Linked DNA regions of Methylobacterium mesophilicum SR1.6/6. The protein of the gene in region 2 interacts with the protein of the main gene of each other region in a pairwise test. Links are inferred from orthologs where the notes say so. Each region holds a gene or a part of one and is shown on either strand. Other genes may lie near its edges.

Region 1 (4,757 bases), 380 kb from region 2 along the record:
ATCCACCGTCAGGAAGGTCACGGCCTGCGCGCCAAGCCGCATCCGCAGCTGCGTGGCGCGCCGATCCGTGAGCCCCAGCGCCTCCGCCTGCACGACCGGCACCGGCTCCGGCGGGGCGAGCCGCACGAAGCCGAGGGCGTCGCGATAGAACGCCTCGGCGGCGCCGAGGTCCGCGACCGTGCGGCCGAACCCGACGATCGCCCGCACCGCGCTCACAGCAGAGGGGCTCCGCGCACGTTGACGTAGATCGCGTAGAGCGCGTGCGAGGCGCAGAGGAACAGGCGGCTGTTGTTGCGGCCGCCGAAGGTCAGATTGGCCACGGTCGATGGCACCAGGATCTTGCCGACCAACTCGCCGCCCGGATCGATGCAGTGGACCCCGTCCCCGGCGCTCGACCAGAGATTGCCGTGCTCGTCGCAGCGGATCCCGTCGGCATTGCCCGGGCTGATCGTGCAGAACACGTCGCCGCCGGACAGGGACCCGTCGTCGGCGACGTCGAACACCCGTACGTGCTGGAGCGGATCTATGTCGAACTGCAGGCCGGTCTCCACGATGTAGAGCCTGCGCTCGTCGGGGGAGAAGCACAGCCCGTTCGGGCCCTGGAAATCGTCCGCCACCACGCGCAACGAGCCGTCGCGCGGGTCGAAGCGGTAGACCGCGGCGGGCAGCTCGGATTCCTGCTTGCCGCCCTCGTAATCGGTCTGGATGCCGTAGGGCGGGTCGGAGAACCAGATGGTGCCGTCGGTTTTGCAGACGATGTCGTTGGGCGAGTTCAGCCGCCGTCCCCGGTAATGCTCCACGAGGCTGGTGATGCGCCCGTCGAGCTCGGTCCGGTGGATGCGCCGGCCGCGGTGCGAGCAGGACAGCATCCGACCCTCCCGGTCGCGCGCGTGACCGTTCTCGAAATCGCTTGCCTCCCGGTAGACGCTTAAGCCCGCGAATTCCGCCCAGCGCATCACCCGGTTGTTGGGGAGGTCGGAGAACAGCAGCTCGTCGCGGTCGCCGAACCAGACCGGGCCCTCCGTCCAGCGGAAGCCCTCGGCGAGCTTCTGCAAGGGGGCGTTCGGCAGGACATAGCCCTTGAAGCGCGGCTGGATCAGCTCGAAACCGTCCACGAGCCGACTCCTACTTGAAGCGACCGGGCTGGTTCACGGTCGGCTCGACCTGAAGTCCGGTCACGATCATCGTGCAGGGTTCGTCACCGACCGTGCCGGAGAGATGGCCCTTCCTGCCGTCGCGTTCCTTCGTGTTCTGGTCCTCGCCCATCATCAACTCGCCGGGACCCATCTCCACCCGGTGACCGTCCATGGTCTCGACGAACCAGCGCCCCGAGAGGATCGCGATCCATTGCGGGCGGGGATTCTCATGCCACGCGCCAACCCAACCCACCGGCAGGACCGTGAAGGTCACCACCGCCTGTGCGGAGTCCATCTTGTCGTTCCATTGCGGCGCGGTCTCGGGGTTGATCCCCTCGAACGTGAACCGCTCGATGTGGAACCGCTCCTGCCGGCTCACGCCCTCCGCGTCGGTGTAGACGTGCCAGTAGGGCATCTTCGGCGGGGTCGGCTCGCTCATCGTCGCTCCTGCGGCGGCGGGACACTCGTCCTCGCTCAACGGCCGGGTTCGGCGATGGTTCGCGGATCAGGCCGGCGGAGACCGGCGTGGCGTACACGCCGCTTCTGGATCGGACAGCTGACAGGTCTAACCGTCGTCGCGAGCGCAGCGGTGCAGTCCAGCGGCGCCACGCGTCGATGCGTTACGCGGCTCTGGGTCGCTTCGTTGCGCTCGCGATGACTGAGCGTTCCGGTCCGGTTGCCCCGCTCACATCTGCTCGGGGATCCGGTCCGTCTGCGCGAGGTTCGAGAACCGGGTGATGTTCGCGTCGAACTGCAGCTCCACGGTGCCGGTCGGGCCGTGACGCTGCTTGCCGAGGATCACCTCGGCCTTGCCGTGGACGCGCTGCATCTCGGCTTCCCAAGCGAAGAACTCCTCCGTGCCCTCGCGCGGCTTCTTGTTGCCGACGTAGTACTCCTCGCGGAACACGAACATGACCACGTCGGCGTCCTGCTCGATCGAGCCCGATTCACGCAGGTCCGCCAGCTGCGGGCGCTTGTCGTCGCGGTTCTCGACCTGACGGGACAGCTGCGACAGCGCGATGATCGGGCAGGCCAGCTCCTTGGCGAGCGCCTTCATGCCGGTGGTGATCTCGGTCATCTCCTGCACGCGGTTGTCGCTGCGCTTGCCCGAGCCCGAGAGGAGCTGGAGATAGTCAACGATCAGCAGGTCGAGGCCCTTCTGGCGCTTCAGGCGCCGGGCGCGGGCGGCGAGCTGCGCGATCGAGATGCCGCCGGTCTGATCGATGTAGAACGGGATCGTCTGCATGTCCCGAGCGGCGTCGGTGATCTTGTAGAAATCCTCCGGGCGGATATCGCCGCGGCGGATCTTGTAGGAGGGCACGCCCGATTGCTCGGCGATGATGCGGGTGGCGAGCTGCTCGGCCGACATCTCCAGCGAGAAGAAGCCCACGATACCGCCGTTGACGGTCTTGGTGACGCCGTCCGGCCCCTTCTCGCCGCGATAGGCCTTGGCGATGTTGAAGGCGATGTTGGTCACCAGCGAGGTTTTGCCCATGGCCGGGCGGCCCGCGAGGATGATCAGGTCGGAGGGCTGCAGGCCGCCCATCTTCGCGTCGAGGTCGGACAGGCCCGTGGCGATGCCCGAGAGCTTGCCGTCGCGTTGGTAGGCCTTGGCGGCCATGTCGACCGCCGCGGTGAGCGCGTCCGAGAACTTCTGGAAGCCGCCATCGTAGCGCCCCGCCTCGGCCAGCTCGTAGAGCCGGCGCTCGGTGTGCTCGATCTGGTCCCGAGGCGAGTCCTCAACGGGGGCCTCGTAGGCGCCGTTCACCAAATCCTCGCCGATGGTGATCAGCCGGCGGCGGATCGCGAGGTCGTAGATCGTGCGGCCGTACTCGCCGGCATTGATCACCGTGGTGGCGTCGGCGGCGAGCCGGGCAAGGTACTGCATCACCGTCTGGCCGCCGAAATCGGCGTCGCCCAGATAGGTCTTCATCGTGATCGGCGTGGCCAGCTTGCCGGCCTTGATCAGGGACGCAGCCACCGTGAAGATCTGCTGGTGGGCATCCTCCATGAAGTGCTCGGGCAGCAGGAAGTCCGATACCCGGTAGTAGGCGTCGTTGTTCACCAGGATCGCGCCCAGCAGCGCCTGCTCCGCGTCGATGTTGTGCGGGGCGACGCGGTACTCGGCCTGGACCGCTTCGAGCTTGGCCGTGAGCGCATTGGGCAAGGCCATCGGCGGACGACTCCGTATCAGGCGCCGCGGTGGGCGCGCCAGGATCACACCGCACGACCTTGGCCCCGGTATGGTTACCGAAGCCTAGTCGACGGCCGGTTCTGCCGGGCCGGAGCGCGGAAAAGCGGACGCCCGCCGACTCTCGCGAGCGACGGGCGTCCATGCTGGAACAAAACTGGAACGTGTCAAGTCTCGGGGCGGATCATCCCCAATGTTCACCGGTATACCGAACTCAAGTCGCCTCGCGGCGGAGCCGCTTCGTAGCGGTTCCCCAGCCCCAGCCCGACCGGCGAACAAGCCGGTCGGGCGGTCGAACAAGGCTCAGCCGCGGTCGTCGGCACCCTCGCCGGCATCGGCGAGCGCCTGACCGACCTCGAGGCCCAGGTCGTCGAGGTTGAACGCCTCGCGCTCGGTGACCGACTCGCCGCGGGCCTGACGCTCGGCCTCCTCGGGGCTACGGGCGACGTTGACGGTGATCTCGACCTCGACCTCGGGGTGCAGCACCACCGGCACCGTGTGCAGGCCGAGCGTCTTGATCGGCTGGTTCAGGATGAACTGGCCGCGCTCGACCGAGAAGCCCTCCTTCGAGACGACCTCGGCGAGGTCGCGAGTCGAGACGGAGCCGTAGAGCACGCCGGTCTCGCCCGACTGGCGGATCAGGATGAAGCTCTGGCCGTTCAGCTTCTCGGCGACCGCCTCGGCGTCCTTCTTCCGCTCCAGGTTGCGGGCCTCGAGCTGGGCGCGCTGGCCCTCGAAGTGCTTCTTGTTGGCTTCCGTCGCGCGCAGGGCCTTGCCGCGGGCGAGCAGGAAGTTGCGCGCGAAGCCCGGACGGACATTCACGGTCTCGCCCATCTGGCCGAGCTTGGCCACGCGCTCGAGCAGGATCACTTCCATGGTCTTTCTCCTTCAGGGTTTCGGCCGCGGAGGCCGGGGTCTCACGGCGCCGGATTGTCCTTCGGACGGCGGCGGTCGAGGGCGGTGTCGGCGAGGCCGAACACGGTGAGTGCCACCAGGGCGATGCCCTGGGTCACGAACAGGATCAGGTACATGCCGAACAGCATCAGGCCGCGCCCCGGCCGGCCGCGGGAGCGGTCGTGGAAGGCGGCGAGCCCCTGGAGCGCGAAGGCCGCGCTGAGCGCGCCGACCAGCGCGATGCCGAACACGCCGACATAGCCGGGCGCAAAGCACATCAGGATAGCGGCCGCCAGCGTGGCGAGGGTCGTCCGCGGCATGGCGGTGGAGGGGATGTCGGGCCAGGGCCGGGGCAGACGGCCGGAGATCTTCACGATCCGCGCCGAGGCCCAGAGATAGAAGGTCAGGAGCAGCGCCAGCCCGTTGGCCGCGAAGGCCGGCACGACGCGCGCGAGGGCGTCAGCCATCTCTGCACGGGTCACGTCGGACGGGTCGGATTCGGCCTTCGGCGCGGAGTCCGGTCCGGCAGCCGTGTC
Region 2 (4,618 bases):
GCGGCGACGCGGTCCGCGGCCTCGTCGGCACGGGCTGCGAGCGGCAGGCTCAGGGTGACGCCAAGGCACAGCGTCGCGATCAGGCGGTTCAAGGGCTTGTCTCCCGTGGTTTTATCGTCCGGCCCGGTTGCGGGCCGATCGTCGCCCGCGCCTCTAGCAGCGTTCCCGGACTTTGGGGAGCGGCGTGGCGCCGCTCCCACACAAGGGTGGCTCAGACCCGCTCGATGATCGTGGCGGTGCCCATGCCGGCGCCGATGCACAGCGTCACGAGCGCGCGCTCCTTGCCGGTGCGCTCCAGCTCGTCCAGCGCCGTGCCGAGAATCATCGCGCCCGTGGCGCCGAGCGGATGGCCAAGCGCGATGGCGCCGCCGTTGACGTTGACCGCCTCCGGGTCGAGGTCGAAGGCTTGGCAGAAGCGCAGCACCACGGCCGCGAAGGCCTCGTTGACCTCGAACAGGTCGATGTTCGAGAGGCTCATCCCGGCCCGGCCCAGAACCTTCCGGGTGACGTCAACCGGGCCGGTGAGCATCAGCGCCGGATCCGAGCCGATATTGGCGAAGGCGCGGATGCGCGCGCGAGGTTTCAGACCCGCGGCCTCCCCGGCCTCTTTGGAGCCGATCAGCACGGCAGCCGCGCCGTCGACGATGCCGGAGGAATTGCCGGCATGGTGGACGTGGTCGACGGTCTCCACGTCCGGGTGCGCGTCGGTCGCCACGGCGTCGAAGCCACCCATCTGACCCATCTGCACGAAGGAGGCCTTGAGGGAGGCCAGCGACTGCATGTCGGTTCCGGGGCGCATGTGCTCGTCGCTGTCGAGCAGCGTGATGCCGTTCACATCGCGCACGGGCACCACGGACCCTTTGAAAAGCCCCTCGGCCCAGGACTTCGCCGAGCGCGCCTGCGAGCGGACCGCGTAGGCATCGCAATCGTCGCGGGTGAAGCCGTACTTGGTGGCGATCAGGTCGGCCGAGACGCCCTGCGGCATGAAATAGGACTTGATGGCGATCGCCGGATCCACCGGCCACGCGCCGCCCGAAGCGCCGATGCCGATGCGACTCATCGATTCGACGCCGCCGCCCACCGCCATCGCGTGCTGTCCGCTCATGACCTGCGCGGCGGCGAAGTTCACGGCGTCGAGGCCGGAGGCGCAGAACCGGTTGATCTGCACGCCGGGGACATGGGCGCCGTAATCCGCCACCAGAGCCGCGGCCCGGGCGATGTCACCGCCAGCCTCGCCCACCGGATCGACGCAGCCCAGGATGACGTCGTCCACCAGGGCCGTATCGAGCCCGTTGCGATCCTTGAGGGCGCGCAGGGCCGTCTCGGCGAGACGCAAAGCCGTGACCTCGTGGAGGGAGCCGTCCGCCTTCCCGCGCCCGCGCGGCGTGCGAACGTGATCGTAGATGAAGGCGTCCGTCATCAGCTCTCCCCCGGGGCGTCGGTCCTCGCCGGTCGGCGACGCGGCCTTACAGGGCCGTCTTCCTTCGCGCCAGTCTGCCACGGGGCGCGCGCTCTCGGCCAGCCCCGAATTCCTCGGAGCCGGCAGAGAGCGCGTCGCAACGCGGAGGATCTCGCAGGCATCACCCGGCAGGCGCACCGACCAGGATCGACCGGATCATGCCGGGCGCGGACCACCAGGCGATCATCGCTGGACTTCGAAGAGCATCGATCCCGGCGACTTGAGTGCTGCGTCAGTCCTGAAGCATGCGCTTCAGCAGCTCGACCTCGTCGCCGAGAACCGTATCCTCGCCGATCTGCTTCTCGATCTTGCGGACGGCGTGAAGCACTGTCGTGTGGTCGCGTCCGCCGAAGCGTCGGCCGATCTCGGGCAGGGATCGCAGCGTCAGCACCTTCGAGAGGTACATGGCGATCTGGCGCGGCTTCACCACGGCCGCGGTGCGCCGCTCCGACAGGATGTCCGACCGCGAAACGTTGTAGCGCGACGCGACCAGCTTCTGGATGTCCTCAATCTTGATCCGCTTGGGCTCGCGATTCTTCACGAGGTCGCGGATCGCACTCTCGGCGGTCTCCATCGTCACGGCGGTGCCGGTCAGCGTGGCGTGAGCGAGCAGACGGTTCACTGCGCCTTCGAGGTCGCGGCCGTTAGCGGTGATCGCCCGCGCCACGTAGGATGCCACCTGCGGAGAGACGTCAAAGCCAGGATGCGAGGCCCGCACGGCGGCGAGTCGCGCTGAGAGGATCGAGACGCGCAGGGCTTCATCAAGGGCAGTGATCTCGACCACGAGGCCGCCGCCAAGGCGCGAGCGGACCCGCTCGTCGAGGGCTTCCAGCTCAGTCGGAGGCCGGTCGGAGGCGACCACGACCTGACGGCCGGCATCAATCAGGGCGTTGATCGTGTGGCCGAACTCGGCCTGGATCGACTTGCCCTGGATGAACTGGACATCGTCCAGGATCAGCAGATCGATGCCGCGCAGGCGCTCCTTATAGGCCAAAGCCGACTGGGTCTTCAGGGCGTTGACGAAACCGTACATGAACCGGTCGGCGGTCAGGTAGATGACGCGCCGTCCCGCCTCCCGGGCAGCGTGGCCGATCCCGTGCAACAGGTGCGTCTTGCCGAGGCCGACACCGGCATGGAGGTAGAGCGGGTTGTACAGCGCCCCCTCCCCCTGGTGGTTGGCGACCCGCTCGGCGGCGGCGTGTGCCAGGGCGTTGGAGCGACCGATGACGAAGCTCGCGAAGGTCAGCCGTGCATCCAGCGGCGTGCCGCTGAGATCGCCACCGGATTCCGCGGCCCGGGGTTCCTGTACTGGCGTCACCGCGGCGACCGGTACCGCCGCGCCGGCGGCGTGGAGGCGGGCGAGCGGTCCGCTGGCGGGGTTCGGCTTGGCCGCTCCGACGGCGACCGGCCGGACCGGGGCACCGGTGCCACGGACGCCGACCTCGATCCGGGCGATCTCCTCCACCTCGGCCTTGAAGGTGTTCAGCACGCGATCAAGGTAGTGAGACTCGATCCAGCTCTTGAGGAAGCGGGTCGGGACCGTGAGCCGGGCCGTGCTGCCGGCCACCGCCTCCAGTTCGAGCCGGGCGAACCAGCTGGCGAACACGTCCTCTCCGAGTTCCGCGCGGAGCCGGCGCTTCACCCGCGCCCAGGCGGACCCATAATCGACGCCTCCGCCGTTGCGGCCGCCATCGTCGTCGCTCGCCACCGTTCCGTCGACACGCATCACTGGCTCTCCCGACGCGATCCACGGAGATCCGCAGGCCGCGCGTACGCACGAATTACGCCCTCAGCGTCCCGCAAGAACGGGCGGGACAGAGTCCGCCTCATGGAGTCAACCCCTCCACGGGGAACTTTTGCCGATTGGAAGAGCCTATCAACAATTACCTACAGTTCCTTTAACACTGGGACTTGCGGGGACGACGCGGAACCTCCTCAGCAAGTGTTTCCGTGCGGGCTCGACACGGCAGCTAGAGTCTTGGCGAATCAGATCGATTCGTAGGAGTCCCGAAATCGCTCGGCTTTGCTTGTGTAGCGTCAGTTTCTGTTAAGCTACACGTCAGCGGTAGAGTCTGCAATCGCAGCGATTCTTGAACAGGGTTAACGGACCGACCCGGTCCCCGCGCAACAGGTTCGGGACGCCGGACAGCGCGCACGAAAAAGCCCGGCGCGAAGGCCGGGCTTCAAACCGTCTCGGTCTTGCGGGTGTAGTTTAGGCGGCCAGCGCCTTCACCCGGGCGGCGAGGCGCGAGACCTTACGCGAAGCGTTGTTCTTGTGAACGATGCCGTGCTGGGCGGCCCGCATCATCTCGGGCTCGGCGGCGCGGAGAGCGGCGAGCGCGTCCTGCTGGTTGCCGGTGGCGATGGCCTCCTCGACCTTGCGGACGAAGGTGCGCATGCGCGAGCGGCGCGAGCGGTTGATCGCCGTGCGCTTGGCGATTTTGCGGGTCATCTTCTTGGCCGAAGCGGTGTTGGCCATTGAAATCCTCGTTCTCTTCGTCGGGCGATGCCGACGGGCCGGCCTGGCCGGAGATCGGTCGTCGCGTCAGGTTGTCTGGCGATGGCCGAGACGCAGCGCGCGCGAAAGCGCGGCCCCTCGGCGAAGCGGTCTCTATAGTGAGGGGGGCGCGGCGCGTCAACGCACGAGGAGACCGGCCATGCATCGCAGAAGCGAACGCCGATCAGGCTCGACACGAAATCTAGCTTATTTTCCTCAATTATGGGTATATTTTCATATGTATGTTCGCTCGGTTTCAGAAGGGCGAAGGGGCGTAATTACCCACGCGTTTGATGGCAGGGTTCAAGCGCCGATGGTTTTGAGGATGGCGTCGAAGGAACTGCTGCCTGTGAGGCGCGCGGTGTCGACGACGGTGCGGATGGCGGCCTCGCCCTCGGCATCCCACGAAGGAATCAGCGAAATTCGCCCCGCGCAAGAGACGACCCGCGCAAGAGGCAAGCTTGGCTCGGCAGGAGCGCAGCCGCGGGCGTTCAACCGACGACCAAGCTACCCCGTGGGTAATTACGAAGGGGCGATCCGTGAAAGACGCTGCACTTGCCTCAATCACTGAAGCGACAATGCTGCGCAGCCCTTTAACAGGCCTCACACTTGAACTTAAACTTTCCAGGCTGCGGCTTGCTCTCGAGCAATCATATTCACCT

What was found. The genes of interacting proteins can lie anywhere in the genome.
Region 1: the proteins of dnaA (region 2) and MMSR116_RS12425 interact in binary tests that used the Escherichia coli proteins (3 or more experiments, as listed by UniProt). The link is inferred for Methylobacterium mesophilicum SR1.6/6 from one-to-one orthologs.

What each region holds. Positions count from the first base shown.
Region 1 is NZ_CP043538.1:2,612,524-2,617,280, reverse strand. What follows is about bases 1,066-4,054. They hold MMSR116_RS12425 (replicative DNA helicase), read right to left. Parts: upstream 3,310-4,054; coding sequence 1,822-3,309; downstream 1,066-1,821. Other genes in these bases: rplI (50S ribosomal protein L9), read right to left, coding at 3,631-4,054; MMSR116_RS12430 (cupin), read right to left, coding at 1,126-1,575; MMSR116_RS12435 (SMP-30/gluconolactonase/LRE family protein), read right to left, coding at 1,066-1,115. In the rest of the region: MMSR116_RS12440 (VOC family protein), read right to left, coding at 1-216; more of MMSR116_RS12435, read right to left, coding at 213-1,065; more of rplI, read right to left, coding at 4,055-4,203; MMSR116_RS12415 (DUF2232 domain-containing protein), read right to left, coding at 4,245-4,757. UniProt on the Escherichia coli protein: The main replicative DNA helicase, it participates in initiation and elongation during chromosome replication. Travels ahead of the DNA replisome, separating dsDNA into templates for DNA synthesis.
Region 2 is NZ_CP043538.1:2,234,995-2,239,612, forward strand. The notes cover bases 939-3,788. They hold dnaA (chromosomal replication initiator protein DnaA), read right to left. Parts: upstream 3,186-3,788; coding sequence 1,692-3,185; downstream 939-1,691. Other genes in these bases: MMSR116_RS10545 (acetyl-CoA C-acetyltransferase), read right to left, coding at 939-1,420; rpsT (30S ribosomal protein S20), read right to left, coding at 3,672-3,788. Also shown: MMSR116_RS10540 (hypothetical protein), read right to left, coding at 1-92; more of MMSR116_RS10545, read right to left, coding at 212-938; more of rpsT, read right to left, coding at 3,789-3,938; MMSR116_RS10560 (hypothetical protein), read right to left, coding at 4,260-4,415. UniProt on the Escherichia coli protein: Plays an essential in the initiation and regulation of chromosomal replication. Binds in an ATP-dependent fashion to the origin of replication (oriC) to initiate formation of the DNA replication initiation complex once per cell cycle.